4 regions of the Sporomusa sp. 246TCP1 genome follow, and region 1 is predicted to be linked to each of the others. Evidence: riboswitches for the same ligand, from Rfam matches in the RefSeq annotation. Region 1 holds a riboswitch; each other region holds the start of a gene.
The links. A riboswitch is a leader RNA that binds a small molecule or an ion and turns the genes downstream of it on or off. The one in region 1 is predicted to bind cobalamin.
Positions count from the first base shown of each region.

Region 1 (7,874 bases):
TCTTCTGGCTAAAGTAAGCTTGTCGCCTGATCTAAAAGACCGCTATCCTCATGAACTGAGCGGTGGGCAGGTTCAGCGTGTCTGTATTGCCAGAGCCATTTCCACCAATCCGAGATTTATCGTTCTGGATGAAGCCATCAGTTCCTTGGACGTATCTGTTCAAACACAGGTAATGAATCTGCTTCATCAACTTCGCCTGGAAATGAAAATGACATATCTTTTTGTAGCTCATGATCTGCAGGCTGTGGCTCATTTGTGCAATAAAATTGTATTTTTGTACAGAGGGGAAGTTGTGGAACAGCTCATGAGCGCAGATTTGGTTAATGCGCAAAATGAGTATGCAAAATCACTGCTGGCATCGGTTATTCCCTTTGATGTATAAACTGGAAATAAAAGCTGTATTGGCACTTGCTGTACCTACTGTCATTGAAAATTTTTTATTGACCAATGTTGGGTTTGTGGATACTTTTTTTGTATCACAAATCGGTTTGCATGAAGTCGCTGCTGTCGGAATGGCTAATGCTATTGTAGCAATTTATATCGCGGTATTTCTGGCAATGGGAATTGGAACGTCCTCGCTAATTGCTCAGTGCATGGGGGCGGGGGAAGTAGATAAAGCTAAAGCAATAGCAAGGCAGTCAACCTCTTTTATATTCAAAAATCAAAAGTATCTTTTCCCTTGCTCAAAGGATCATCCAGTGCATTTACACTTCCTTTGCTGAGGATTTCCGGTCCGGCAGTTATTGAACGTTTGGTTATGCGTCTAGGGCAGTTGTTTTATGCAGGACTAATTGTACAGATTGGAACCGATGTCTACACGGCTTTTCTGTAGGCAGGGAAGCCTCCTTTATTTATATAAGGGAGGTCTATTAGCTATTATTATTCAGGGGGAGGTAGCTATGCTCAAACGATTTATTTTGTATTACCGTCCACATCTGCCACTATTTTTTCTTGATTTCTCTTGTGCCACGCTCATGGCCGCCATAGATCTGGTATTTCCCTTGGCTGTACGGCAGGTTATTGATCATATCCTGCCAGCAGGGGATATTTCCCTGCTGCTATGGGCAGGCGTCGGACTGCTAATCATGTATATGGCAAGTTATGCACTGCAATATACAGTGGAGTACTTCGGCCATGTACTTGGGGCTAAAATGGAGTATGACATGCGCCAGGAACTGTTTGCCCATGTGCAGAAACTGACATTTCGCTATTTCGACAATACCAAGACGGGATATATAATGTCCCGGATTGTCAATGATCTCTTTGAGATCTCCGAGTTTGCCCACCATACACCTGAAGGGATTTTTATCGTCCTTATCACCATGACCGGAAGTTTTTTTATTTTGCTTACACTTAACTGGCAATTAAGTTTGCTTACATTTTTGTTTGTACCATTTATGTTATGGTTTGCCTTGGTCAGGAACCGCCAATTAAAAGATTCTTTCCGGGATATGCGGCTTAAAGTAGCTGATATTAATGCCCAGGTAGAAGACAGCATTTCCGGCATCCGAATAGTCAAAGCCTATGCTAATGAGTGGTATGAACAAGATAAATTTACCCGGAGAAACAGCGATTTTCTTGCGGTTCGCAAACAGGCGTTACGGATTTTTGGGTCTTATCATAGTGGTATCAGTTTTTTCACTAATATAATTTATTTAACAGTACTCATTGCTGGGGGGATATATATTCATCATGGGTGGCTGACGATGGGTGAGTTTATCGGCTTTTTGCTATATATCTCTATTTTCTTTAACCCTATCAAACGCATTACCGGGCTGACTGAGATGTATCAAAAAGGCATGGTCGGTTTTCGCCGTTTTGTGGAAATATTGGATATGGAACCAGATATCGTCGATACTCCCGGCGCCAAAAATCTCACCAAAGTCAACGGACACATTGTGTTTGATCAAGTGACATTTAGTTACAATGACAAGCACAATGTGCTAGAAAGTCTCAATCTTACAATTCAGCCAGGAGAGACGGTGGCGTTCGTTGGTCCATCTGGTGGTGGTAAAACCACCTTGTGCAGCCTTATTCCCCGATTTTACGAAATTGAGCAAGGCCGGATACTGATTGATGGCATTGACATCAGGCAAGTGACGCAAAAATCACTACGGGAAAATGTCGGTATTGTCCAACAAGACGTGTTTTTATTTTCTGATACTGTCAGGGAAAATATTGCGTATGGCAAAATTGGCGCTAGCGATGAGGAGATTATTGCTGCAGCTAAGCGAGCAAATGCCCATGATTTTATTACAGAGCTGGAACAAGGCTATGATACGTTTATCGGTGAACGGGGTGTCAAACTTTCCGGCGGGCAAAAACAACGGATTGCTATCGCGCGAATGTTCCTGAAAAACCCACCCATTCTTATTCTTGATGAAGCGACCTCAGCACTGGATAATGAGACTGAGCGGGTCATTCAGCAGGCCTTAACCAAGTTGTCCTGTAACCGCACAACATTGGTAATTGCTCATAGGCTGGCTACTATTCGTGGCGCGGACCGGATTATCGTGCTTACCGATGAAGGAATTGTGGAAGAAGGCTCGCACGCGGAATTATTGGATAAAGCTGGTTTTTATGCTCGGCTGTACGCGGCCCAGTTTGATGGGTATTTACCTGATGTTGTATAGGATACTGGATTTAGCTGAATATATAAAGAAATGCTTGAAACTATTGACAATGTAGTTGCTTTTCTATAGTATAAATAATACAAGTAAGTAATTTAATATTATTGAGTTAGGTGCCCATATGGGCTTAATAGGGAAGACCGGTGAAATACCGGCGCGGTCCCGCCACTGTAACGGGGAGCAAGCTTAAGATATACCACTGAAACAACCGTTTTGGGAAGGTTTAAGCAAGCCATGATCCGAAGTCAGGAGAACTACCTAACTGACAATCACCGTTTTTCACCCACGCGGTATGGGGAGGGGATTACAGTTAGCAATTCTTCTGGGATATTCCAAGAAGTTTGTGATTTGGCTGAATTCACTCCTGGTATAAAAAACCAGGAGTTTCCTATTTTAACAGAATATTGACAGAGTCAGGTGCCCGTAAGGACTTAATAGGGAAGACCGGTGAAATACCGGCGCGGTCCCGCCACTGTAATGGGGAGCAAGCTTAAGATATGCCACTGGGATGAAACCGTCTTGGGAAGGTTTAAGCAAGCCATGATCCAAAGCCAGGAGAACTGCCTGAGTAACAGTCACCGATTTACCCACGAGGTATGGGGAGGGGATTATATATATTTAACAAGTTTTCGAAAGACCTTCCTTACTATATAAGGGAGGTCTCTTTTTTTAGTTAGAGCTAAATGGATGAAATTTACAAGGAGATGAATTAACGTATGCAACATACTGCTGTATATCCATTTGCTGCCATTGTTGGGCAAGAGGACATGAAATTGGCACTCATATTAAATGTAATTAACCCCCTGCTGGGTGGGGTATTAATCAAAGGAGAAAAAGGAACAGCCAAATCAACAGCCGTTAGAGCGCTGGCCGATCTATTGCCTGCCATGGAGGTTAGCAAAAGCTGTCCTTTTCATTGTGATCCGGCAGATAGCAGCCATTGGTGTGATGTCTGCCGGGAAAAAATGGGACAGGAACAGGGTCTGGCTACTCAGTCTGTCAAGATGCGGGTGGTAGAACTGCCTGTTAGTGCAACCGAGGATCGTGTTGTTGGTACGCTGGATATTGAACATGCCATCAAGCAGGGGGAAAAGAAATTTGACCCCGGCCTGTTAGCACAGGCTAATCGCAATATTTTGTATGTAGATGAAATTAACCTTTTAGATGATCATGTTGTTGATGTGTTGTTGGATGCCGCCGCCATGGGAGTCAATACTGTGGAACGCGAGGGTGTATCTTATTCCCACCCGGCCCGGTTTGTGCTGGTTGGCACAATGAACCCGGAAGAAGGTGATATCCGGCCGCAGTTATTAGACCGCTTCGGATTATCAGTGGTTGTGACCGGAGAAAACCAGCCCGAGTGGCGGGTGGAGGTTATTAAACGGCGTTTGGCCTATGAAAAGGATACAGACAGCTTTGCCCGGCAATACCAGGAGGAACAGGAAACCCTGGCAAAAAGCATTATACAGGCCCAACTTTTGCTGCCCCAGGTAACCATTAAGGATGAGCTGCTCCTGCTTGTCGCCAAACTGGCCATTGCGCTTGATGTTGATGGCCACCGGGCCGATATTACCGTTATTAAGACCGCCATGACGCTGACTGCCTTTGCCGGACGGACGGAAGTAAAGTCAGAAGACGTAAAAAAAGCTGCGCGTCTGGCGCTGCCTCACCGGATGCGGCGGCGCCCCTTTGAGGATGGCACGTTGGACTGGGATAAAGTAGAAGCTGTGTTTGCGCAGCAATAAGCCAAACGGGAGGAATGCTATAATGCAGCGCATGATATTTCCGTTTGCGGCTATTGTCGGGCAGGAAGCTGTCAAGCGAGCGCTTTTGATTGCGGTTGTCAACCCCAAGGCTGGAGGTGTTTTGGTGGCAGGGGAAAAGGGCACAGCCAAATCGACGCTGGTGCGTTCTTTGGCAGAAATTATTGGTGAAACCAAGTTGATTGAGCTGCCGCTCAATGCCACTGAGGATATGGTGTTTGGTGGTTTGGATATGCAGCATGCTGTCGAACGTGGCGAGCGCCGCTTTTTGCCGGGATTGCTTGCCAGGGCCCATAACCATATTCTCTATGTTGATGAAGTTAATTTGCTGCGCCATGACTTTTTGGGCAGTCTTTTAGATGCAGCTACGACCGGTATGCACCAAGTGGAGCGCGAAGGAATTTCCTGCGTACATGAAGCAGCTTGTACTCTTATCGGTACTATGAATCCGGAGGAGGGAAGCTTATCCCCCCAGATTCTTGACAGGTTTGGATTATATGCTGCTGTCAGCCGGGAACAAAATGAGGTTCAACGGGCTGAAATTGTACGGCGGATTCTGGATTGCGAAGCCCAACCGGAAAAATTTTGTCAGCGTTATGCTGCTGACATGGAAGAAATCAAACAGCAGGTGGCTGCTGCTAAAAGCCTGCTCCCTGATATTACTATAGCTGAACCTATGATGCTGCTTTCAGCACAGATGTGTGCTAAGGCACATTCGGCAGGTCACCGGGCTGAACTGTTCTTATTGGAAGTCGCGCGGGCGATTGCAGCACTTGCCGGGCGCACCTATTTATTGCCTTGTGATCTGGACGAAGCTGCCTGTTATGTACTGCCGCAGCGCATGCGCCAGGAGGAACAACCGCTGCCGCCCGAACCACCTGAGCAAGATCAGGATCAGGAACAACCACCTGATGACGAAGATTCTGCCGACCAACAGGAAACTCAGCCACCACCGCCTGATTCGCGCTCAGACCAGCAAAACCCGGAAGAGTCGGAAGAACAGACAGATCCTCCTGCTGAGCAGCCGGAAAGTGAGGGCAGCGATCAGGAAAAAGTGGCCGATATTGATACTGATTTTCCCTTTGTCCGGATGGAATTATCGTTGCCCCAGGATCGGCAGGAACGACGAGGCAGCGGCAAACGCAGTTTAACGCGTACTGATACCAAGCAGGGACGCTATGTGCGTGCAGGTATCCCGAACGGGCCGGTGACTGATTTGGCCTTTGATGCTACCTTGCGGGCGGCGGCGTCTTATCAGAAGTTCCGCGCCAGAAACAAATGCGCCATTGCTATTGAACACGAAGATTTGCGGCAAAAAATCCGGGAAAAGCGCATTGGCAGTACTTTCTTATTTGTCGTGGATGCCAGTGGTTCCATGGGCGCGCGGGAACGGATGCGGGCCGTCAAGGGTGCTGTGTGCGCCATGCTGCAGGACGCGTATCAAAAGCGGGATCAAGTGGGTTTGATTGCCTTTAGGCGGCAGACTGCCGAGGTGCTGTTGCCTATTACCCGCAGCGTGGATTTGGCGCAAAAATGTTTGCGCCATCTGCCGACAGGTGGTAAAACGCCACTGGCAGAAGGTTTGAGAGTAGCCTTGACCGTACTGACTTCCCACCGGCAAAAAGAACAGGAAATGAAGTCGGTGCTGGTACTTGTTACCGATGGGCGGGCCAATACCGCCGCCGCCGGCGGTGATGGTATGGCTGATGCCCTAAAAATAGCAAGCAAGATAAATATGGCAGGCGTACATAGTGTGGTTATTGATACCGAGAATGATTTCGTTAAGCTGGGTTTGGCTCGGACAGTAGCCAGTGAAATGGGATCTACCTATTATAGTCTGCGTGATTTGTCAGAAAACAACATTATGCACATTGTTAAAAACTTATCGTAAACAAGGTGCAGCAAGCAAAACGGAGGAGTAAAAATGAGCTTTATAGTTGAGTGTTTTAGTATATTTCATAAAGGCGGCCCAGTCATGTATTTGATTTTGGCGTGTTCCATACTGGTGGCGGCCATTGGGGTGGAACGGTTTTTGTATTATAGGAAAATGAACACCGATATGCAGCAGTTTACCGCGCAGCTTACCCCTTTACTGGAACGTGCCAACTGGGGCGCTGCCTGTGAATTATGCCGGCAGACCCAAGGCATTGCCGCTGCGGTGGCTGCCAAAGGCATTCGTTATGTGCAGTGCGGCTGCACTAATGTAGAAAGTGTGCTTGAAGGGGAAGCGGCTTTGGCTGTCGCCAGTCTACGGACTAATTTAAGCCATCTGGACACCATTGTAACCATTGCACCGCTTCTTGGTCTCCTGGGAACCGTTGTTGGCATGATTGGTTCTTTTAGTGTTATGAATATCAAAGCTGGTCAGCCCCAGGCCATTACCGGCGGTGTTGGGGAAGCGCTCATTGCTACGGCATCGGGCTTGTGTGTAGCCACCTTGGCCATGATTATATATAGTTATTTTAACCATAGGTTAGATCAACTAATCACCAATATTGAACAGTCCTGTCTGTTGGTGTTGGGGCATATCAAACAGGAGAAACGTCATGAAATTGCGTAATCTGCGTTCAGAACATCAGCCTAAACTGATGATTATTCCGATGATTGATATTATCTTCTTTTTGCTGGTGTTTTTTATTATGAGTACTCTTTATATGGTTGACCAGCAAACTATCCCTGTTAATTTGCCCCAGGCAGCTGCGGCGCAGAACGATAAACCGCGCAGTGTGGCGGTTACCGTTACCAAAGAGGGCCGGATTTTATTTGATCAGGAAGATATTCCACTGGAAATGTTAAAAAAACGGGTACAGCTGGAAATGAATAAGCAGAGCGACCTGGTTTTTATCCTGCGTTCTGATAAAACTGCCGAATACGGCAAAGTTGTGGCTGTTCTCGATGAATTGAAACTAGCGGGAGCCTACAGAGTGGCTATCGCTACTGAAAGGAAGGATAAGTAATGGAATTGGCGGCAGGTTTACGTTGGCGAAAAGCTATGGTTATTTCCCTGCTCGTGCACAGTATTGTGTTAACCGGTGCCGGCTGGTTGGTTAATAAGGCGTTACTGCCTGTTGAAATGCCGCCGGAGACGCTGATTGAGCTGGAGTTAGCCAATGGGCCGGAAGGACCGGAAGGGCCGGAAGGCTCATCCTTGGCGGCTGCTGCCCCAGCGGCCGCGCCAGCCAGTCCAGCTGCTGCGGCCAGTCCGGCGCCTGTGTCTAATCTGCCTAATCTGCCGCAGCCCACACCGGTTCAGCCGGCACCTGTAGCTGAGTCGGTGATGCCAGAGCCGGTAGTAGCGGTTAGTGCTATGGCGTTGGTAGGCGTTGACAGTGGCGCTATTGCGGCTGCCAGTGAATCGGCTGGTGGTGATGGAGGTGGTGGAACTTCGGCCGGCGGCGGTAGTTCTCAAGGAGGCGAGGGTTCCGGCAGTGGCAATGGTATGTCCGGGGGAGGTTCTGGCAGTGCCGGGGGCGTCATTCCA
Region 1 covers NZ_CM170492.1:2,159,108-2,166,981, reverse strand. The annotation lists gene AC1ECB_RS10550 (ABC transporter ATP-binding protein) at 1-382, shown strand, start outside; gene AC1ECB_RS10545 (MATE family efflux transporter) at 402-722, shown strand; gene AC1ECB_RS10540 (ABC transporter ATP-binding protein) at 900-2,633, shown strand; cobalamin riboswitch at 2,725-2,906, shown strand; cobalamin riboswitch at 3,029-3,212, shown strand; gene AC1ECB_RS10535 (magnesium chelatase ATPase subunit I) at 3,347-4,375, shown strand; gene AC1ECB_RS10530 (VWA domain-containing protein) at 4,398-6,284, shown strand; gene AC1ECB_RS10525 (MotA/TolQ/ExbB proton channel family protein) at 6,318-6,953, shown strand; gene AC1ECB_RS10520 (ExbD/TolR family protein) at 6,940-7,350, shown strand; gene AC1ECB_RS10515 (energy transducer TonB) at 7,350-7,874, shown strand, end outside.

Region 2 (7,874 bases), 1.7 Mb from region 1:
GTTGGTTCAGGTTGGGCGTAATCTCCTGACCGTCAACAGAATTTTTCAAGTAAAAGTTTTCTAAGGATTCTACCTGAATAAAAATAAGGTTTTTACCAGCAAAAAGGCCTTTGTACTCATTATCAGGCCGGACTTCCTTTTTTTCATTGTACCAAACAGCAATTGCCGTTTTTTCGGGCTCACTAAGTACCAGTGGCCGGGAATCGGCAACATAGGTATAGGCATCAAAAAGGTGATACCCTATAGGTGATAAACCGGTCACCGTTTGACTGGGAGCCCAGCACATGGCGAAAAGGAACTGTTTCTCGCCGCGTGCTGGCGATACATCAAACACATAATGGGCATAAAGCAAATAGCCGACAGCAACACTGAGCAACAGCCCAGCCAGCCGCTTGTTGCTTGCCGGTAACTTACCGCGCTTGTAAGCTAAGCCAGCAATAATCAGCAATACCGGGAAATCTAAAAACAGCAGGATATCCTCGTACTGGCTCATAGACCAAATACTACTGCCGAGATTAGTTAGGTTCGCCGCCTGGCTGACAACATGCACGGAGAGAAACATGCCAAAAGCCCTAAAATACCAGAGATCAAAGAGCAAGAGCAAGGAAAACAAGGCATTGCAGAGCAGCAACAGCCACAGGCGGTGCTGTCCCTTTAGGGTGAAAACCAAAGCTAGCGGGATAATAATAAAGGCCAGATAAACATTGTAGGTAGGTACAACCGACCAGACATCGGCGAAAGCGGCCTTAAAAAATTCCGTGCAATTTACAACACCGATTACGAAGACTGATTTAAACAATAAGGCCCATAAGGTACAAAACCATAACAGCCAGAATTCATATGCTTTGGTCATAGCTTGCTAATCTCTAACATCCTTGCTTTGCCGCAGAGCACCTGGTCCATCCTGTGCCACAGCGACTTCGGCCTCACCAAAGGTTTTCATGTCATTTAGCATATGCAGCGTGGCGTTAATTACCGACATCCCAAGTGCTGCACCTGTCCCCTCTCCCAGATTCATTTTAAGTTGGATATAGGCCGGTACACCAAGCAATGCCAAGGCTGTCTCATGGGCTGGCTCAGCAGCAAAGTGGGAGCCTATCAAATAGGGCTTAACATCTGGAACCAGATTAATGGCAATCAGGGCGGCCGCACTTGTGGCTAAACCGTCTAACACCACGACCGCCCGCCCGGCCGCAGCCCCCAGAATAACGCCTACTAACCCGGCGATAGCAAAACCACCTACCTTAGTCAAAATATCCAAGGGATCAGCAGTATTTGGGCGGTTGACTGCGATGGCTCTATTGACAAGTTCTGCCTCCTGTCCAGTCAAGCCAGGTAGTGGACGATCCTGGCAGCAGGCGACAATTGCCATAGCGGCAGCCAAACCGCCCAACCCCATTTCGCCCAAGCCGATCACCTGGCAGCCGCGCGCAATCTCTGCTTGTGCTATTCTTACTCCCACTTCAATGGCTTGTATCGCTTGTTCGCGAGTCATAGCCGGACCTTCGGTACTATTGCGGCTGCCATAAGCCAGCTTTTTCCGGCATACTACCGGCGAGTGCGGCAGGTCGGCTGCAACACCAATATCTACCATAATTAGTCTGGCCTGAACATGGGCGGCAAACACCTGGATGGGCGCCTGCCCCTGACAAAAGCCGGTCAGTCGAGCTGCTGTTGTCAGTTGCTGTTGGTCAGTTGCAATTGCTATGCCATTATCAGCGGCCATAATAATGATGCTTTTTTCCAGCGCCCGTGGCCGTGGATTGCCGCTAATTCCTGCCAGCTTACAGGCAATGTGTTCAAAGGAATGCAGACTATTTAACGGCTTGGTCAGATTATCGACCCGCCGCTGACACCGTTCCATCGCTATACTATCAAGTGGTTTTATGGCTGCAATTAGTTCTTCAAGCATTGGCTTTGCCTCCCCTATTATTTAGCAGCTTAATGGCCACATAGAGCATATCGACAACCATTGAAGCCCCAATACCCTCCCCTAGCCGGACTCCCAGCTCCAGGCAAGCTTCTAACTGAAGCTGACGCAACGCAATAATATGAGCCGGTTCACCGGACAGGTGCGACGCAAACATATACTCTTTGCTCAGAGGATGAATGGCATTGGCGATTAAAGCCGCCGCCGTCGTGTTGAGCCCGTCAATGACGACAGCGCAGCGGTTGGCGGCTGAGCCAAGAATTACGCCGGCTAATGCACCTAGTTCAAATCCACCCACTTTGGCTAGAACATCTAATCCATCCTGAGGATTCGGTTTATTCACAGCTAAAGCCTGACCGACAATGTCCATCTTGGTTTTAAGGCGGCTGTCTGATATCCCGGTGCCCCGCCCGGTAACTTTCTCCGGAGCGAGACCGGTGAATGCTCCAACAATGGTAGCGCTGGACGTGGTATTACCAATGCCCATTTCCCCCAGGCAAAAACAACTATAGCCATGTTTCACCCGGTCATTAACAATATCAATGCCTGTTTCCACTGCTTGGATGGCCTGCTCACGCGTCATCGCCGGGCCTGCGGTAAAATCCTGTGTGCCATAGGCAATCTTGCGATGCCACAGTCCCGGAACATATGACAGATCGCCAGCAACGCCCATATCAACCACAACCATATCAGCACCGCAGAAGTTCGCAAAGGCATTGGCACTTGCACCTTGGGAGATAAGATAATTGGCTGTCATATGAATTGTTGTTTCTATCGGATAGGCACTCACCACTCGTCTGGCTACCCCATGGTCAGCTGAAGCTACCACCATACAAGGCTTAGGCAGTGCCGGATTCAGCTCGCCTGTTATCCCCGCATACTGCTCAACCATATCTTCCAATCGTCCCAGGCTGCCTGCTGACTGTAACACACCTGCCAGTCTAGTCTTTACCTGATCTTTAATTACTGTATCCGGCCTCATAATTTTCGCTACTGTTGCTTGCAGTAAACTCATAATAACCTCCATTATTTCTCTGATTCAAAAACAAAAGGCTTTTTTGGTTAAGCCCAAAAAAGCCTTCTTGTCCATGAAGGATGGTTGCGGTATAAGGCAGGTCTCCTGGCTCCCAGTTCATTAACTCTTACGCCTTCCCCTTGACGAGTGGCCGTGTAAGATCTCCCTGGTACAGTGGTGGGCCCGCGCCTATGTATAGTCTTCCCATACTCAGACTTCCCTATTCTCCCCTTAAGGGGCACCTTAGCCGAAAAATATGTGTATTTTTATGGTCATTATAACAGACGGCCTTACTACCGTCAATAAACTTATAAAAAATAAGCAGCCACTTAACTAAGTGACTGCTTATTATGTGATTAACCGTTTACGGTTTTACAGTGGCTTTAAACATTTGCTTGCCATCTTTCATCTCAATGATGACGGCATTTTTTACAGCATCATGGGTGGCATTTAAGGTGGTCGAGCCAGTTACGGTCATAAAATCCTTAGTCGCAGCTAATGCTTCGCGAATTTTAGCCGGCTCAGTGCTGTTGGCACGTTTAATGGCATCAATTAACACATTAGCAGCATCATAACCAAGTACTGCCAAGGCGTCAGGTGCCTGGCCATACTCTTTTTTGTAGGCCTCAACAAAGGCTTTGGATTCGGCGCTGGTGTCATCCACAGAGTAATGATTAGTGAAATAGGTATTATCTAAGGCCGCCGGAGTACCGATTTCTACTAATTTCGGTGAATCCCAGCCGTCGCCGCCAACCATAGGAACAGTAATCCCCATTTCACGGGCTTGTTTAACAATTTTACCTACTTCTTCATAATATCCCGGTACATACAGAATGTCAGCATTGAGTGCTTTGACCTTGGTCAAAATGGTTTTGAAGTCCTGGTCTTTTTGCAGATAGGCTTCTTCGGCAAGTACTGTACCGCCGCCTTTTGTAAAGGCATCCTTGAAGAAAGCAGCTAAGCCTTTGCTATAATCACTGCTGTTATCAACTAAGATTACAGCTTTTTTGAGTTGTAAGGTATTAAGTACAAAGTTAGCACCAACAGTACCCTGGAAGGGATCAATGAAACATACCCGGAAGGTATAGTCTTTTACTTTATTGGTTTTTTCATCAACAGTTACCTTGGGGTTGGTGGCACCTACTGCCAGAAAAGGAATTTTGGTTGCTTCAGCTACACTGGAAGCAGCAATGGCATTTGAGCTGGCAAACATCCCGGTAATAGCAACAACTTTATCTTGGGTTGCCAGTTTAGTCATCGCATTGGCAGCCTCTGAGGGCTCACTTTTGTTATCAGCAACAATCGCTTTAATCTGTTTGCCAAGTACACCACCTTTGGCATTGGCTTCTTTAATCGCCATTTTGGCACCATTGGCTGACGAGGTACCCATGGTGGCATTACCACCAGTCATTTCATTTAATACACCAATTTTGATTTCATTAGATGATGTACCGCCACAGCCGGCTAAAACACCGGTAATTAGCAGTACTGCTGTTAGCACAGCTACCATTTTTACACTTGACCTACTCATTTTGTAAATTTCTCCCCTCTTTTTTGGCCACAATACCTTGCCTTGCATCTCCAATCCCCGCATAAAGTGAGCCTGATAACGGCACTCTCCAACGAATGGTTTCAGGCTCAGGAAATGTTGGCCTTCCAAATACTATAAAAAGTATCCTGTCTAAATACTTTTATAGTATTTTTTTAACCTTGTTTACTATAGTTCTACATTATATTACATCCGCCGAGCTTTTTCAAGATAATTAGTGATAGCTATCACTAATTATCTTGAATTTCTTCACTGTTTGTCTACTATATAAATACAATATTATCATTCGTCTTCTCAACGTGCTATATCGCTGATGTTTTATCTCATTACAACTCCAGCACTTTCCAGCCAGACAAAAAATAACTGTGCCCATCCCTCGTCTTCGGGATGGGCGATAAGTAAGCAATATTAGTTTTTCTGAGCTGCGATAAGTTCTGCAATTCCGGTCTCTTTTACTATTTTCGTTAATTTCTTATTATCAGCTATCCATCTGTCACCAAAATCCTCTGGCCCCAGATAATGGACTGGCATTCCCAGTTTCTCCATATTCTCTTTGAACTCAGGGTCATTGATCATTTCCCTTAGCCCTGATATCAATCTGGCCTTTTCAGCTAGCGGCATTTCTTTAGGGGCTGCAATTCCGTTCCAAAAATTAAAAGCTACATTGATTCCCTGTTCCTTGAAGGTTGGCACATCCTCAAAGCCTGGGAGGGTTAATCTATTTTCCTCTGCAACTCCCAGTATTCTGATAGTACCGCTTTTTACGTGTTCTTTTAAGGGCGCTACATTATACGCTCCCATAAGCTGCACATGCCCACCCAAGAGAGCCGCAAGAACTTCCGATTCGCCCCGGAAAGGCACTTGTTTGATCGTAATCCCGGCTTCTTTGGCAAATATTTCTTCCGTAACATGTACTGATGTACCCAGTCCCGAATGACCAACCTTGATTTCTCCAGGATGCTGTTTGGCATAGCTAACCAATTCACTCAGGTTTTTCCATGGTTTGTCAGCAAGACAGGCAACTACCACGGGTGAAGATACAACATTAACTAACGGTTCCAAGGCACTAGGATAATGGTATCTTGTCTGCCCATAAAGTGGTTGCAATATTACGCTTGTGGCAACAACGCCAATTGTATAGCCATCCGGTTTGGCGCCGGCAAGTTCATTCATGCCGAGGGTGGCTCCGCCGCCAGGCATATTGACTACCACCAGCGGCTGCCCCAGATGCTTATAGGCTGACTTTTCCAGCGCCCTTGCCAGTATATCTGAGCCTCCACCGGCAGCAAACGGCACAATTATTGTAATTGGTTTACTAGGATATTGCTCAGCAGCCGTACTCTCTTTTGCTCCCATAGTACATCCCCCCATAATAATTGTCATACTTACGAAGACCGCCAACAGGACAAAGAACCTCTTGTTTCTAATCACGATCCCCTCCATTCTACATTTTTATTTTGGGCTTTCCCTTTTTTTAGGAAACCAGCTACCGATGTTAAGAAGAAGAGATGGACAGCTACCGGATAAGCAAGCAATATTAGTTTTTCTGAGCTGCAATAAGTTCTGCAATTCCGGTCTCTTTTACTATTTTTGTTAATTTCTTATTATCAGCTATCCATCTGTCACCAAAATCCTCTGGCCCCAGATAATGGACTGACATTCCCAGTTTCTCCATATTCTCTTTGAACTCAGGGTCATTGACCATTTCCCTGAGACCGGCTGCCAGTCTGGCCTTTTCCGCTAGCGGCATTTCTTTAGGGGCAGCGATTCCCGTCCAAAAGTTAAAAGCTACATCTATTCCCTGTTCCTTGAAGGTTGGCACATCCTCAAAGCCAGGGAGGGTTAGTCTATTCTCCTCTGCAACCCCCAGTATTCTGATAGTACCACTTTTTACGTGTTCTTTTATAACTGCTGGATTATATACTCCAATAAGCTGCACATGCCCACCCAAGAGAGCCGCCAAAGCTTCTGATTCACCACCCCGGAAAGGAACTTGCTTGATCGTAATACCGGCTTTTCTGGCAAACGTTTCTTCCGTAACATGTACTGACGTACCCAACCCTGAATGTCCAAACTTGATTTCACCAGGATGCTGTCTAGCATAGCTAACCAATTCACTCAAGTTTTTCCATGGTTTGTCAGTAAGACAGGCCACTACCACGGGTGAAGATACAACATTAACTAACGGTTCCAAGGCACTAGGATAATGGTATCTTGTCTGCCCAATAAGTGGTTGCAATATTGCGCTTGTAGCAACAACGCCAATTGTGTAGCCATCAGGTTTGGCGCCGGCAAGTTCATTCATGCCGAGGGTGGCTCCGCCGCCAGGCATATCAACTACCACCAGCGGCTGGCCCAGATGCTTATAGGCTGACTTTTCCAGCGCCCTTGCCATCAAGTCTGAACCTCCACCGGCGGCAGAGGGCACAATTATTGTAATTGGTTTACTAGGATATTGCTCAGCAGCCACACTCTCTCTTGCTCCCATAGTACATCCCCCCAGAATCATTGCCATACTTAAAAAGAGTACCCCCAGGACTAGAAAACCCTTATCTTTAGTCACTATACCCCCCATTTCAGCTTTATATTTTTTGCTCTGCCTTCTTTTTGCAAACCAGAGAAATACGTTAAAAAACAGCAAAGCCATACTAAGCGACAGAATAGTACCAGAGATCGGACGTGAAAGGAAATACCAAATACTGCCATCGCCAATAATCAGACTCTGGACTAACCCGTTTTCCAGGATAGGACCCAACATAAGTCCCAGAACCAGTGGCGCCGGTTCGTAGCCTGTTTGTTTCATAAAAAAACCAAGAATACCAAAGGCAGTTAACAGACCGAGGTCGAAAAGACTATTATTTATCGAATAAGCACCTGTCAGCGTAATGATCAAAACAATCGGCATAAGAATTCTTAACGGGGTTTTTAGAAAATAGGCAAACAGTCCCACCAGCGGCAGATTCACGATCAGCAATATCACATTACCAATATACATACTGGCAACAAGTCCCCAAAACAAATCCGGATTTTGCGTCATTAAGGTCGGGCCTGGCATAACCCCGTGAATCATAAAACCACTCAGCAAAAGGGCGGCAGAGGAGGAAAACGGCAAGCCCATGGATAATAACGGAATCATGGTTGCCGAAGCTGCTGCGTTATTGGCCGATTCCGGTCCTGCAACCCCTTCAATGGCCCCCTGGCCAAATTCTTCCGGCCGGTTACTTTGTCTCTTTTCTACCGCATAGGAGGCAAAAGTTGAGACAGTGGCTGCCGGCCCGGGAATTAAACCCACTAAAAAGCCAATCACCCCGCCGCGAAAAATAGGTCCCAGCGAACGCCGCCATTCTTCCCTGCTGGGATACAACTCACGAAACCGGACA
Region 2 covers NZ_CM170492.1:3,891,510-3,899,383, forward strand. The annotation lists gene AC1ECB_RS18375 (LTA synthase family protein) at 1-853, opposite strand, end outside; gene AC1ECB_RS18380 (nicotinate-nucleotide--dimethylbenzimidazole phosphoribosyltransferase) at 860-1,912, opposite strand; gene cobT (nicotinate-nucleotide--dimethylbenzimidazole phosphoribosyltransferase) at 1,905-2,945, opposite strand; cobalamin riboswitch at 3,024-3,206, opposite strand; gene AC1ECB_RS18390 (ABC transporter substrate-binding protein) at 3,310-4,476, opposite strand; gene AC1ECB_RS18395 (Bug family tripartite tricarboxylate transporter substrate binding protein) at 4,903-5,850, opposite strand; gene AC1ECB_RS18400 (Bug family tripartite tricarboxylate transporter substrate binding protein) at 6,032-6,982, opposite strand; partial or broken gene AC1ECB_RS18405 (tripartite tricarboxylate transporter permease) at 7,271-7,874, opposite strand, start outside.
Region 2: another riboswitch for cobalamin. It lies ahead of cobT (nicotinate-nucleotide--dimethylbenzimidazole phosphoribosyltransferase); the one in region 1 lies ahead of AC1ECB_RS10535 (magnesium chelatase ATPase subunit I).

Region 3 (7,874 bases), 560 kb from region 1:
GCGTCAGTTGGCGGAAAATAAACGTGGATATTCCCGCTGGCAGTGTTTATAACAAAGAAATCACAAATAAGGCCATATTTCTGGAAAATCACTGGCAGCTGCCTGGTGATTGGACCTTGACTGCAGGGATGCGCCATGATGATCATAATGTATTTGGCGGTAAAAATACGGTTCGGTTAGCCGTGAATCGAAAAATTAATAATGATACTAATATTTATGCATCCTGGGGCCAATTTTTCAGAGCACCAATTGTTGAAGAACTGTATAGTCTTGGTTTGCCAATGGGTAATCCGGATTTACGCCCGGAAAAGGGGGACACGTTTACTTTGGGTATGAATACAAAACTGAGTGCTGGTACGAATTTGCAGGCCAGTGTTTTTAGCAGTCGCCTTAATGATGCAATAGTATGGCGCCCGAAAGATGGGTTATTTGTTTATGAAAATGTTGCTAAACAAAAACGGCAGGGGCTTGATATTAGTTTAACGCACCAACTGTCACCAATGTGGAATATTTCCACCGGCTATGCGTATGTTCAGGTCAGGGAAAAAGGACAGGGGGCTGACGATTACCGCAATGAGCCTACCAATACGCAGCCTAATGGTTATCGGCTAAGTATTGGCTATGATGATCATAATAAATGGGATGGACAACTTATGCTGCGCGGTGCGACTGGACGTGATTTAACAGCCTATACATCAAGCGCCTACTGGGTGATTGATTTAGCAGCTAACTATAAAATCAATGCCAATCTCAAGGCTTACCTTAAAGCCTACAATCTCAATGACAGAGCCTACGAGATGAAAGGCGTAGAAGGCTTAGCCGGAGAATTCCCCATGGCAGCTCGTCATTTCTATTTTGGCTTGGAACAACGTATATAGTGTATAAAAATTCAAAGCTATGCAGATATATTTTTATGATAATAGTCTTTTTGTTTATCAGGTAGTAATTTGTAAGCAAACAAATTGCCTAGTAATTATCATGCTACTATAATCAAGTAAAAGCCAATAATTTTGTCGGATAACATATTTTTTATAGATGTTGTGAGTTTTATTGATCTGAAGATCAATTCAAGGTAAGTTGTCCAATATGAGGAACTTAGCCGGACTTGTGTGACTTGAAGGTCACTAGTTTTCCATTTAGCGTTGAAACGCTAAATGGAAAACTAGTGATTTTTTTGTTAACTGAAATTTTTATTATCAGTTAACTTTTGATAATAAAATCTGCACAGCGCTTGATATTTTGAACTGGTGGTAATTGAGTCAATACGCTAATCAGCATTTCGTAGATGATTTTTAATGCGAGGAGAAGTTTTAATAACCGGGCGTATGAGATGAAAGGAGATAAGGGATATGCAGGAGAATTCCCCACGGCGGCGCGTCATTTCGTTTTTGGTTTGGAACAACGCATCTAAAATAAAGTGCCGCGCTATTTTTAAAGCTTTTGTAATTTTCATGTAAGGAGTCAAAGACAATGAAAAAATGGATCTGCTTTTTTTTTAGTATAGCTTTGTTGCTTGTGAGTATAGTTTTTACGGGATGTGGCAGTGCCAAACCTCAAGTGGTTCAGCAGATTGTAATTGGAGAAAGTACCGATTTGGGCGGCTGTGATCCCGAAACAAACATGTCATATTATATTCGCGCATTAATTTTTAATACGTTAGTCGAATTGGATGCTGATTTTAAATTGCAGCCGGCCTTAGCTGAGCGATGGGAAATGACACCTGACGGAAAGACATGGACATTTTATTTGCGTGAAGGAGTTGCTTTTCATGACGGCACGCCTCTTACTGCACAAATTGTAAAACAGAATATGGACAGGCTGCGAAACGGGATGTGGAAATCATTTCTGCCGGACATTGCCGATGTACAGGCTACAGATGACTTAACCGTCGTTTTTCATTTAAAAAGTCCGTCCTTTATTTTCGCGTCAGACTTAACGGTGCCGAGTTATGCAATTGTCAGCCCCACTGCGTTGGATGTAAACGGAAAAGTTGTAAAGGCAATTGGGACAGGCCCTTATGGATTGGAATCCTGGCAAAAAGACCAGGATTTTGTGCTGAAACGAAATGATAACTATTGGGGTCAGGCACCCAAAAATGAAAAACTGGTATTTAAAGTCATTTCCGACCCGGATGCCAGAGCAATGGCTCTGGAAGCGGGTATGGTCGATTTTATCAGTTTACGGCAGTCTTTGACGGCGGCAGGCCGTTTAGCTCAAAATAACAAGTTGAAGCTTGAAAAACGTCTGGGGCAAACGTCTGAAATGTTATATTTTAACGTAAATAATCCAGTCTTGAAGGATTTGCGGGTAAGAAAAGCGGTGGCGCACAGTCTGAATATAAAAGAAATGATACCGGGGTTGCTGGGGGATAGCGCAGAGCCTGGACATGCTTTCTTTTCTCCTGTCTTTGGCGAATATGTCATGCCCAAGGATGTGGTACTTCCTTATGATTTAAAGCAAGCCCAAGAATATCTGACGGCAGCAGGGTGGCAGGTTGGCCCGGACGGAGTTCGTATGAAGGACAGGGTTCCTCTCCGGGTGCGCATCGCCTTTGGCGCGAAAAATGCTGAGGATAGTCTCTTGGCCGGGGTGATACAGAATAGTCTCAAAGAGGTGGGGATTATTGCCGAGCTTGTACCGCTGGAAGATGCCGCTTTGATGGATGCACTGAAGAATAAAAGATATGATCTGCTAATGTTTGGACAATTCTATATTCCGCATAACGAGCCGTCGCCTCATTATCTGAGTGGTCATTATCATCCGAAGGCTATGTATGGTCTATTGACAACGCCGGAAATAACGGAAGCGATTGATCAGTTGGTTATTACTGCCAATAACATGAAACGAGTGGCTCTCCATCACAAAATACAAGGCTTGATTAGCGAACAAGTGCCTGTGATTGTATTGTTTCACCGGAACAATATCGCGGCCATGAAGAAAAACATCATGGACTATGAGAATTCAGTAGGTGTATGGCAAGTGTATCGGGGGCTAGAGAAAGCTTATGTCCAGTAGTGGTGACTTGCTTACAGGATAAATGGAATGGACAAATTGCATTGCGTGGTGCGACCGGGCGCAGCCTGGCAGCCTTTACGTCCAGTTCCTACTGGGTAGTTGACGTGGCGGTCGACTATAAAATCAGTGCTGATCTCCATGCTTATTTTAAAGGATATAATCTCACGAACAGAGCCTATGAATTAAATGGATCGGAGGGGTATCAAGGATCATTTCCCATGGCGGCGCGTCGTTTTACCCTTGGTTTGGAGCAGCGGATATAGATCGATAAGGCACTAGTGCCTATTGAAATGTCTGGTGCCAAAGCACAAGGAGTGAAAGGACATATGGTATTTCCTGCAAGTATCAATTTAAATTAGGTTCAGATGTAAAGGAAACGGTAACAGTATAACTATGGTAAAAAAGCTATGATGGCAACGCGAATTTAAATATTAGCATTGTCATCATGACTTTTTTACAGCTGCATAGTTTAATCCTGAACAAATGTGTTTAATCATTGTCGACCATATTATTCAGTTAAAGTTATGGTTGGTGACAATAACACTGTTTTTGACTGTTTGCGGTATTGCGTAGGCGTAATTCCATGTTTTTTCTTAAACACCGTTACAAAACTGCTATTATTATACCCAATTTGGGATGCCACATTGCCGATGCTGCAATCAGTATTTTTCAGTAATACTCTTGCTTTTTCCAGTCGTATATCTCGTAAATATCCATAAGGTGTGTTTGCAAATAGAGCTTTAAACCCTAATTTTAGCTTATGGGTATTTAAACACAGATTTTTTGAGAGCATTTCAATAGAAGGGGGTTGAGACATATTTTCAAAAAGTTCTTGTCTTGCCTGGTATAGTAACCCAATATCATCACTGCTTAAATTAATTGTCGATAATTTTTGAGCAGATTGAATAAAATGTACATGTGTCATCCATTCGGATATAATCTCAAGTGCAATTGCCTGGAAAAATAATCTGCGGGCAAATCCAGCAGTGTAATAGCAATTAATAGTTTTTTTCATAATAGCCTTAATGTCTGTGTTTGCTTCTACTGGATGAATACAAGCACGATAAAATGTGCGTAAACTGTTTATTTCAGAAATAAACAAGTGAGTTTTTTCTTCTTGTGAACAAAGAAATGCTTCGGAAATATTAAAAGAAATGTAACCTATTTTTATATTTTTGGGATAGGTTGCCTGGCCTCTACATTTTTCCGCTACATTAACGTAATACTCTCCATCGTTAATTTGGTATGATTTATTTGTATAGGAATCGAAAATTTCAATATAACCTGATGTAATGTAGGTTATTTCAAAAAAAAACTTTTTTTCCATTTGAACCGCATAAGTAAATTCTTTTTTTAGGTATAAAGTTGCCCAGGAAACATCAAGTCCGCTTCGATAAGAGCAGCGTGTGATTTCGCCGATACCATGTTCTTTTAGAATTTCAAATTTGTAAAGGTCATTGGATGTTTGACTTATAAAACCGATTTCCTTCATCTGTGCATAATAATCATCCGGACAAGAAATGTGTAGCTTATTATTCATTTATGTGTCTCCGTTCCAATTAAAATAACTTAATAACTGGTTAATAATTTAGTTTATTATAACAAATATTGGTATCTATTATCAATAGCTGATAAATAGCTGATAAAAAATGCATGATAAATGTACATTTTTGTATGGAAGTAGCTTTTTTTGCTTAACAGGTAGTATTGACAATATATGTATTGAATGTTTTTTTTTTCGCTATTATAATCGACATTAACATAGCAGTTATTTAATGTTCAACATATTTTTGGATTTGGTAAAATGATTACAACTACATATTACAAGGTTAGGTGCCTTTAAGGGCTTAATAGGGAAGACCGGTGTAATACCGGCGCGGTCCCGCCACTGTAATGGGGAGTAACCCAAGTTATACCACTGAGATGAGAATCTTGGGAAGGTTTGGGTGAACAATGAACCAGAGCCAGGAGAACTGCCTAACTGATAATCACCGTTTGTTGACCCACGAGCGATGGGGAGGAGATTAAAGTGCATGATGGTGTACTGTATTTTCCCCGGCGTACTTTGTGCCGGGATTTTTATTGTACTATTCTGTTTATGTAAAACTCCCGTTTATGAGCGGGAGTTTTATTTTATTTACAACTTAATAATATGCTGCGGCTACTAAAAATGGAGATTTGGTTTATAACCAACACGGAATGAAAGATGTTACTTTATACAAAAGAAAGGGAGATTTACAACATGAAACATCGACAGTCAGCCAAAAAAATATTGGGTACGCTTATCGGATGTTCACTGATGTTGGGGATGCCGGAGATAGCTGTGGCAGAGCAGGAGTTTGACTTTGATGAATATGTCGTGACTGCCAACCGTATTCCGGTGAAACAGGTGGAAACGGCGGCAAGTGTAACTGTGATTACCCGCGAGGAAATTGAAAGAGGCGGGTATACCCGCGTTCAGGAATTATTAGAAAAGTCCAATGTGGGTATTTATGATTCCGGTTCAGCAGATTACTGTATTAGTTCAGTTTATATTAATGGTGATTCCCGGGTACTGATCATGGTTGACGGACGTAGGGTTAATGCCGATTCACACAGCATAGGCGGCGGAGGACTTGGGGTTGATCTAGGGCTGCTACCGAGTGTAAAAAGTATTGAACGGGTCGAAATTGTCCGTGGCCCGGCCTCATCCTTGTACGGCAGTGATGCCGCCGGTGGTGTTATCAATATTATTACCCGCAAAGCTGATAAGACAGACACCCGTTTTTTGACGCAAAGTGGCAGCTGGGGCATGAGAAATTACACACTGACGACAGAAGGTAGTGAAAATGGTTTTGGATATTTTATTTCAGCAGAGCGTAAACGACAGGACTATTTTGAATATAAAGATTCGAGAACAGGCACAGTCCAGCGGATGGGCAACAGCGCCCTCAAGAAAGATGCTGTCAGTGTGAGGCTGGACAAAGAACTCGGTGAAGGGCAGGGGTTAACGTTAGCCTATCGTTACATTGACGGTGACCGTGGATATTTTTTAATGGCACCAGACTATGGGAATGGTTTTTATCATCCTACCGCTTACGAAGAGCACCGTAATGAGGACACCGATTTGACCTACCATTGGAAAAACAAAGCCGGGACAGATGGGTCGCTTAAAGCGTACTATAGTTCTGACAAGTCGGACGTCCATCGTTACATGGAAGGAACGAAGTGGGAAGTAAAAGACTATTATGTAAATAGTAAGTCTTCAGGCATTGAATGGCAGGATAACTGGAAAATATCCGATCATTATGATATTGTCGGCGGAGCCAGTTGGCGACAAGTAAAAGTAGACATTCCGCATTTACAAGTCTATGACAAAGAAATAACAAATAAAGCCATATTCATGGAAAACCGCTGGCAACTGCCCAAAGCCTGGACATTGACTGCTGGAATGCGTTATGACGAGCATAGTGCGTTTGGCGGGAAAAACACAGTCCGTCTTGCTGTGAACCGGAAATTAAATGAGGACACTAATGCTTTTGTGTCCTGGGGGCAATTCTTCAAAGCGCCGAATATCGAATCCCTGTATAAGGTGGGTTTACCTTCAGGCAATCCGGATTTGCGTCCGGAAAAAGGGGATACCTTCACAATCGGGATGAATACTAAACTGGCTAATGATATCAGGCTGCAGGCCAGCGTGTTTAGCAGTAATGTTGAAGATGCTATTACATCAACAATATACTCCCCGGCTGCGCCTAACGACTATAAGCTTATCAATGCCAGCAAACAAAAACGGCGGGGATTGGATTTTACATTAACTCAGCAATTGTCGCCGGCATGGAAACTTTCGACCGGTTATTCCTATGTTAAGATTCAGTCGAAAAGTTCAGCAACTGCGGCTTATGTGAGTGATGCTGGCAATACGCAGCCTAATGGCTATCGCTTAAACCTTGAATATAGTCAGGACAAATGGGATGCCGGTTTGATGCTGCGTGGTGCAACTGGTCGTGATCTGAGTACGTTTACTTCCTCTTCCTACTGGGTTGTTGACTTAGCGGCTAATTATAAAATTAGTGACGATCTCAAGGTATATTGCAAAGGCTATAATCTTACTAACCAGGCCTATGAATTAAAAGGAGTGGTGAATGCATCAGGCCAGTTTCCCATGGCCGCGCGCCATTTCTACCTCGGTTTGGAACAGCGCCTGTAGAATCGTATGTTAAGAAGCTATATTTTTAAGAGACTGGTAAATTTATTATTTGTCCTAATTGGGATTACGCTGCTGTCATTTGTTATCACCAATCTTTCACCAGTTGATCCGGCGGAGGCCTATGCCAGACGAATCTGGCAAAATGCCGGTCAGGAGCAAATCGAACAATTGCGGCAAGAAATGGGTTTTTATGAACCAATTTATGTACAGTATTACCGGTGGGTTACCGGTGCCATTCAGGGGAACTTTGGACAATCGCTGGTTTCAGGCCGGCCTGTACGCGAGGACATCATGACCGCTTTACCGGTGACCTTGTTGTTGGTGGCAGTGGCCGCGCTGCTGATTTTGCTTGTTTCTATTCCGCTGGGAATTTTGTCGGCGGTGTACCGGAATAAGTGGTTTGACCATCTCATCAGGATGGGTACCTTGGCGGGTATTTCGCTGCCAGGGTTCTGGCTGGGATTTATTCTTATCTACTATTTTGCCGTGGAATGGAAGCTGGCAGTGGTTGTGGGCTTTGGAAAAATCGAACATGTCCTGTTGCCTGCTATAACGCTTGCATTGCCGGTTATCTCGATGAATATCAGACTGTTAAGAACGAATATGCTGGAGATCATGAATAAGGATTTTGTTTTGTATGCCAAAGCCCGAGGCCTCAATGAACGCCGCA
Region 3 covers NZ_CM170492.1:2,718,064-2,725,937, reverse strand. The annotation lists gene AC1ECB_RS12790 (TonB-dependent receptor plug domain-containing protein) at 1-878, shown strand, start outside; gene AC1ECB_RS12785 (ABC transporter substrate-binding protein) at 1,471-3,015, shown strand; gene AC1ECB_RS12780 (TonB-dependent receptor) at 2,973-3,278, shown strand; gene AC1ECB_RS12775 (helix-turn-helix transcriptional regulator) at 3,524-4,555, opposite strand; cobalamin riboswitch at 4,830-5,010, shown strand; gene AC1ECB_RS12770 (TonB-dependent receptor plug domain-containing protein) at 5,258-7,204, shown strand; gene AC1ECB_RS12765 (ABC transporter permease) at 7,211-7,874, shown strand, end outside.
Region 3: another riboswitch for cobalamin. It lies ahead of AC1ECB_RS12770 (TonB-dependent receptor plug domain-containing protein); the one in region 1 lies ahead of AC1ECB_RS10535 (magnesium chelatase ATPase subunit I).

Region 4 (7,874 bases), 2.3 Mb from region 1:
CCCTCGGCAATACCGAAGCGAATGGCTTGAGCCCGGATAGTTGGATTAGGAATGGCAGCAATTAAAAGACGCTGACCACGTTTTGCTTGTGAAAGTGTCATGATATATTTCCCCCTTCAGTATTGATAATCATTATCAGCGCTTACGTAAAAAATTTGCGCCATTTTGATGTTGACGCGTAACTGATATTTATTCTCAGTTTTATTATATGAATTCAATGACACCTTGTCAAGCAGGACTTTTACACTCTTGCAATTTCATTTTTCTGATTGATCATTATATACTTCGGGATAAATCAGTTTAGCCAATTGTTCAACACCTTCAGCCAGCCGGAAGGTAGGACTGGAGACAACCCCTTCGTCAACAATATAGACTTTACCCTCTCGTACTGCCTTTATCTTATCAAATCCTGGACGCTGTTTTATACTATCAGGCGTAACGCCTGGATTCATCGGGCCGCGTTGTGCCAGAAAAATATCAATTTCCTCAGCCTTCATTAATAAACGTTCGCTGCCGTAAGCAGCAATACTGCTTGCAGCTTTCAAAGGCTGCGCATCGGCGGCCGCATTTAGCCCTCCAGCCAGTTTAAGCACTGTCCCCGGCATACTAGCAGGCGTAATTGTCCGGTATTCGGTTGCTGTGGCCTCAAAATACACCTGTTTTTTAATCGGCGCCTTAGCTGTATGCTCGGCGACTTGGTTAAGCTTAGCATGAAAAGCAGCCAGTTTATCGTCAGCCTGCTGCTCTTTGCCTGTCAGGATGGCCAGCTTTTTAATATAACTGTCAAATTCCTCAAACTTCTCCGGATAAAGACAAACTACTTTGATATTAGCCTGCTCCAAAGTCTTGACAAAATCAGGGTGACTTTGCTTAATAAACGGTCTAATAATGACCAAATCAGGCTCAGCCGCCAATACCTTTTCCGGATCGGCCCGATAGTCAAATACAGGCTTGTTTTTGGCCGCCGGATCAGATTCTGCCGGACTGACGCCGATGATCTCAGCCTCAAGACCCAATGCTAATAGATTTTCGGTATGTGCGGAGTACAAAGAAATAATTCGTTTGGCTGGCTGCTTAAGGACTATAGTCTGATTCAGGTCATCGGTAATTTTTATTATACCCTCGTTAGCTGTGACTGCAGGTTTGGAAGTACCACAACCAGCTATAACTGCCAGCAAGAGAAGAAGAATAACCAAGTAAAACGCTTTATTTTTCATAATCCACTTCCTCCAGGAATTTCTTAACCACCTACACCCCTAAAGGGTTACAAGCCAAATCTTTTCCTATTATAGATTGGAGAGGACGGCCAAACCTGTCTCACCCGCCCGAACCACTTTGATGTGGAATACTTCACCGATAAGTTCAGGGTCAAGTACAGTCGGAGCCGAGCCATACTTAATCAGTTGACCCGCCTTTAAAACAACGGCCTCAGAACAAAAGGTACTGACAAGGTTAAGATCATGAATAATTGACACCACTGTCAGCCCTTCCTGAATAGATAACTTTTTCAACAGGCTCAGGCACTTAATACTATAGTAAATGTCCATATTAGAAAAGGATTCGTCTAAAAATAAAACTTCCGGCTGCTGCGCCAGGGCCTTAGCAAATAGTACCCGCTGTCTTTCCCCGCCGCTGAGCTCGGTGACCAACCGTCCGGCAAAATCAAGTGTATCTGTAAGCCGCATGGCATTTTCAATAATCGCCACATCTTGGTCAGTCAGCCCTTGCAGTCTTGTTTTATAGGGAGTGCGCCCCATGCCAACAATCTCCAGGCAAGTATAGGGAAATTTGATATCCATGTTTTGCGGCATAACAGCAATATGGCGGGCCAGTTCTTCAATCCGGTAAGAACCGATATCCCGCCCCTTAATGCTAATATTGCCGGAAGTCGCCTGCAACTGCCCGGTAATAAGATTTAGCAGTGTTGTCTTGCCTGAGCCGTTGGGCCCGACAATGCCGCAAAAGCAACCGTGCCTGATATTCAGGTTGATGTCTTTGAGCACAGGTTTAGCCCCATAGCCAAATTGTATATTTTCTACTTTTATCATAGTAACGCCCCTACCCAAGCGTCTTGTTACGTATCCTAAAAATATAAACGAAGAACGGGCCGCCCAAAAGGGTCGTCAACACGCCAACAGGTATCTCGACATTGCCCACCGACCGCCCAAAGGTATCGGCAGTTAATAATAATATTCCGCCTGTTAAACCACACAGTGGAATGAGCACCTTATTATCCGAGCCTGTCAGCATCCTGACCATATGCGGTACAATCAGGCCAACGAAACCAATAATACCGCCAATAGCTACACATACTGCCGTAATCAGTGCACCGGCGGCTAACAGCACTGTTCGGAGACGGGAGGCATTAATACCTAGGCTACGGGCTTCCCGATCCCCTAAAGATACGATATTCAAATCTTCGGCATAATAGTAGCAAAGAAAGCAGGCCGCCAGGATCAGCGGCCAGCCATACAGCACATGCTCCCAACTCTTAGCCGCCAGACTGCCAATAAGCCACGAGACAATAGCAGATACCTGCTCGCCGGCCAGGCTTTTGACCATACTAATAGCCGCCGATAAGATGCTGCTGACAATAATCCCGGCAATTATCAGATTGGCTGATGATACATAGCCACCTACACGAGCCATAGACATAACAATAAGTAATGTCGCCACCGCTCCACCAAAGGCAAACAAGGTTACCGGCAGACCGCCCTGCGCAAAAACATTGAGATAAATAGCCACACTAGCGCCAAATGCCGCCCCTGTCGATACTCCCATAGTATACGAATCAGCCAGCGGATTCATTAACAGTGCCTGAAAAACGACACCTGCAACTGCCAGTCCCCCGCCAACTATAATGGCAGCTAAAATACGCGGCAGACGGATATCCCAAATAATAGCAATCTTAGCTGCATTGATATGGGCGTAAGCCTCCGGATTACCTGTAAGTTGTCCATAAATTACATTGGCGGTATCAGCCATGCTAATATCTGCCCGGCCAAACCCGATAGCGGCCAAAGTGAATAGCACCATAGCTGCCAACAGTACAAGACCCGCCACCCGCACCTTGGCTTGTTTATAACGGAGCAGCGGTGTTAACGGGCTAGTGCTCATGCCAATGCATGTTTACTCACTTTGGAGCGTTTCGTTAGAATGGTTGACAGGTAGTTCACCTTTTTGCTGCCATTAGTTTCAAGGTCATGAATGATTTCTTCACCTTCCAAACCACATTTCGAAACCATAACAGCGTTTTCCACCATACCGTGTCTATTTAATTTTTCAACAATTTCGGTAAAATTTTTGTATACTTTCATGAGTACAACATTGTCAGATACAGCCAGCACTCTTTCTAGCCGTTCATCATCAATGGTTGCCGGCACAATGCTAAGAATGTCGCCACCCTCCGCGAGCGCCATCCCCAGGCGGTTGCCAATGGCCGAGAAGGAGTTCACTCCCGGAATATTGATAATCTCATGACCGGAATCTTCCAGCAAGCGATGTACATACATATAGGTACTGTACAGCATGGGATCGCCCAATGTCAAAAAGGCCACTTTTTTACCTGCATCCAAAAGTTCCAGGATGGTCTTTTTATTGTTCACCCAAGCATCAGACAGTGCCTGCGCATTATAGTTCATCGGAAATACCAATTCTAAAATCTCGCTGCTTTCCTGAATATAAGGACGGGCGATAGACATTGCCGTGCTTTCATCCTTTTTCTCCGTCCGTGGAGCAATAATTACATCTGCTGTTTTAATAGCGTTAATCGCCTTCAAAGTTAGTAATTCGGGATCGCCAGGCCCCACGCCGATGCCGTAAAAAATTCCTGCCATATACTAAACAACTCCTTAACATAAATAAAATCTCTGTCACCATTCAATGGAGATAACAGAGATTGTTTGCCTAAAATCGGCACACAAATCCCCTCCCCATCGCTCGTAGGTTAAACGGTGATTGTTAAACAGGCAGTTCTTCTGACTTAGGATCATTGCTAGTCTGCGCCTTCCCAAAATAATGTTCTATTTCAGTGGCTTATTGCAGACCGGCTCCCCATCACAGCGGCGGGACCGTGCCGGCTTTGAACCGGCTTCCCTATTAAGCCCAATCGGGCACCTGTTCCCTATGGAATTAACTAAATTGTATGATTAAAAGTGAAAAAAGTCAAGTACAAACTGTGCCCTACAGGACGTGTTAGCCTTCATGGCTTATTAATTCATTGTTTTTTGTACCACGACAAAAGTACTATGAATACAATTTGTTCTTTTTAGTTTTTATAATCCAGATACCTTGAACCCGCTCCTATAAGCATCTATTCCAGTCATTTCTTCTCTTGTCTATTTAATACTATTCCTTGTCCCTTGACTTGGTAATATTCCTGACCTGCGCACACACGACAAAGCACTTGGTTTTCCCCTTGCTTTACCGACTTTGTTGCCATAAGCAATTCCCCGCATTTATCACAAACGGCAGTATCAGTTACCGGCGCATAGACCGGCAAATCAGGTTGAACCGTTTCGACAGCCAGCAATTCTTCGAACGGAAGCTGCACCATAGCAAAGGCAACTTCCCGCGCCGTTTTCCTGAAGAGTATTTCATCGTCGGGATTCCATGACCGGTTCTTAATCACTTTATCCATAAGCGGGTAAAACTCCGGCGCCAAGCTGTCAATGTGAGCGCGGAATTCCGGACGCACCCGGACGCGTACTCCTTTTTTCTCGCCTCGCATGGCAAAAGTAACCGCCGTGCGTCCCAGATCACGGTATATTAGAGAGTTGTTTCCAAGTGTGCATCCAGAAACAGCTTGTATCCCGTCGGTAAAACAGGCATTTATTTCGACCACGGCAATAAGCTCTTCCATGCCGTCAGATTGAGAAAGATCAATCCCCTGTTGACTCAGCCCATACATGGAAGCCATAACCCCCAGTGCAATTCCCGGACAAAAATGGCCATGAATTTCCGCAGTCTTTATGAGACAGCGGACTGCGTCTTTTTCTCGTATAGCCTGAATAAAATCCCTTCTGGGATTATACTTTAAGTGTTCCAAACGTTCTTTCTCTGTAACATCAGTATCAAGAAACGGAACATACGGTTTCAAATCATAGACCGGACTCCCGTTTACAGCATCCAATCCCTGTACATGCAGCAAGTTTCCCTCTATACCAAGCAGTTTTACAGTGGTCATACCTATAGACGATGGCCGTTTCGGACTGCGTGAAGCAAAAACCCCTTTTACCTCCCCAGTATAGGTTGGCCCTTTGAGTTTATAGCCTTCCGCAAGGTGAAACCCGAAAAAAACCTGGATGTGCTTAGACTCATTAAGCCGGTACAAGCCTTCAGCAAATTCATCATGTATGATTATCCGGCTGCTGCTTTGCCGCATCTCAAAAGGGTCAGCCGGTGAGCTATAAGGACTTTCAACCCTGCCTATTTCGGTTAATTTCATATTCGTTACACTCCTTTAACTTCGGTTAAATTAATTTTTTCTGCCTATATAACAAATATTCCTTTAAAATGCCAATTGATAGGACAAATTGTAGGTAGTTCCCTGCATTTCCAATCCGGAAATTTCTTGATAGTCTTTATCAAAAATATTATTAACAGCCAAAGCTATCGTGGAATTATTTCTGCTGTAAGCACAAGCTACGTCAACAAGTGTATGCCCGCCTAAAGTAGTATTGGTATCAACCTTCTTTTCACTTCGATAGCGGCCGTTTAAAGAGGCTTGAAACCCTTTTTGATTGTTGTAGTACAGACCTAAATTAATAGTCTTTTGGGGGATATCCGTCAAATCCAGTATCCCTTCAGGATCAAGTCTGTCTCCACTTTTAGCTGCGGTTTGCGTAGTATAATTCAATACTAGTCCTAAGTGGTGGTTAAACTGGTAATCTGTCGCTATCTCTACCCCCTTTATTTTTGCATTATCTATGTTATAAGTTGGCGGACCTGCGGTAATGCCTGAACCCATGTACGTATTGACATAATCATTAATATCATTATAAAATCCGGTTATCTGTCCGTTAAATTTAGCATTAAATTGCTTTTTCCAGCCTATTTCATAGGCCATGCCGCTTTCCGGTTTTAATGGCCCAATGAGTTTTTGCCATTCTGCCAAAGTCAGAGTCTCAGAATCTCCATACTTGTCTTTACTATACTTATTGCGGTTTTTTGCCGATGATGTGTCATAATAGTTAGAAAACCAACGGGAATAATCGGTCACGACAGGAGATCTAAAAATTTTGCTGGCACTGGCATAAACAGCTTCTTGTGGGGTTAGCTGATAAGTCATATTTACTTTAGGACTCAATTGAAATTCATTAGTAAGCTCCGTATTCATTAAATGATCCTCAGCTTTATACTGATCATAGCGTAAACCTAAACCGACTAAAGCTTTCTTAGTTACCTGCCAATTATCTTGAAGGAAATAACCGTTCATTTTTCCTTCCATAGCCGTATTAAAATTCTTTGAAGAAATATCAAACTTCAGATTGCGATAATCTACGCCATACAACAGCTTATGATTTTGGATTTGCTTGCTTTGCTGCCAACTATAGCCGCAATTATCTGTTTTGAAAGTCTTTTATAACACCATTTGCAATACTGATAAATTTTGAATCTTGACCGCTATCTAACTGATAATGAAATTCATTATCAGTTAATTTCTATTATGCTCTGTTCTAATTGAACAGTATCTGCTGCTACACTTTGTATAAAATCAAAAATAATTTCTTATTGACAATATAAATTAGAAATTATATTGTTAAATAAGAATAATCTTATTCGCAAGAATGAAAGGAAACTGCACATTGATAAAGTTGCAACTATTATATATCCTCGTTTTTTTAATGCTTTGTATTACTCCTGTCTCAGCAGACACCTGAGACTGCAGTTCCAGCCCTTTGTATAAGGGTTATCCTACTGACCAAGTGTCTGGTTATATTGCCGGCGAGTTTGATAAACTAGTACCAGCACCAGGCATTGACTGGCAAGGAGATGAAAAATTCTGGCTAACAAACGCCCGTAATCAGGGTTGGATCATACAGACGATGCCAGAAAATGCCAAAGTTGGTGCCATTATTATCGGATCAGACGACAGTCGCTCTACCCAGGTCGGCATCATTCGTAAAGCTGAAGGGAATTTTGTTGTTATTGAAACGCTTAGTAAAAAACAAAAATTGCTGTTGCTGTCTATTGAATATAAAAACTTAGAAAAGAAATTTGGGTTTTGCGGCTACATTTGGCCTGAAAAGTCCATGGACGGACAAAAAAGCATTTCCCGAAAGAGACTTGTTTTATATTAATGTCCAGCATGAATAGTTACCATTTTACAGGTATAGAAAAGTAATGTACTAAAACAAGAAGTCAATTACCAATCTATTCATTCCTTTTATGGGTTTAAAATTGGAGGCTACAATGGATAGAATTGTAGATGTATTACAGAAAAGCATTCTATTTGAAGGTAAAGAAAAAACAGAAATAAAAGATATTTTGTCTCAAACTGAATATAAAATCTGCAATTATAAAAAAAATGAGTTTATATTTAGAGCAGATCAGCCTGGAACTTATGTTGGCATCATTATAAAAGGCAGTATTGAGGCTCAAAAAAATTTCCCCTCGGGAAAAATCATCAGTGTTATGTATAGAAAAAAAGGTGAAATTTTTGGAGGGGCAGCACCTATCTTAGACCAACCCCATCAGTCTGACGTAATAGCCAAAGAAAACAGTGAGATTATTTTAATTCATAGGAATGTCTTAATAGACCTGCTATACAAAAATAATACTTTCCACAAAATGTTAAGCCTTGCTGCTACTCATGTCACGCAATTAAATAAAAAAATTGAATTACTTTCATATTCATCAATTAAACAAAAAAT
Region 4 covers NZ_CM170492.1:4,450,455-4,458,328, forward strand. The annotation lists gene AC1ECB_RS21030 (FeoA family protein) at 1-101, opposite strand, end outside; gene AC1ECB_RS21035 (ABC transporter substrate-binding protein) at 258-1,217, opposite strand; gene AC1ECB_RS21040 (ABC transporter ATP-binding protein) at 1,287-2,048, opposite strand; gene AC1ECB_RS21045 (FecCD family ABC transporter permease) at 2,059-3,117, opposite strand; gene cobI (precorrin-2 C(20)-methyltransferase) at 3,114-3,836, opposite strand; cobalamin riboswitch at 3,951-4,135, opposite strand; gene tsaA (tRNA (N6-threonylcarbamoyladenosine(37)-N6)-methyltransferase TrmO) at 4,322-5,446, opposite strand; partial or broken gene AC1ECB_RS21060 (TonB-dependent receptor domain-containing protein) at 5,510-6,532, opposite strand; gene AC1ECB_RS21065 (hypothetical protein) at 6,900-7,301, shown strand; gene AC1ECB_RS21070 (Crp/Fnr family transcriptional regulator) at 7,414-7,874, shown strand, end outside.
Region 4: another riboswitch for cobalamin. It lies ahead of cobI (precorrin-2 C(20)-methyltransferase); the one in region 1 lies ahead of AC1ECB_RS10535 (magnesium chelatase ATPase subunit I).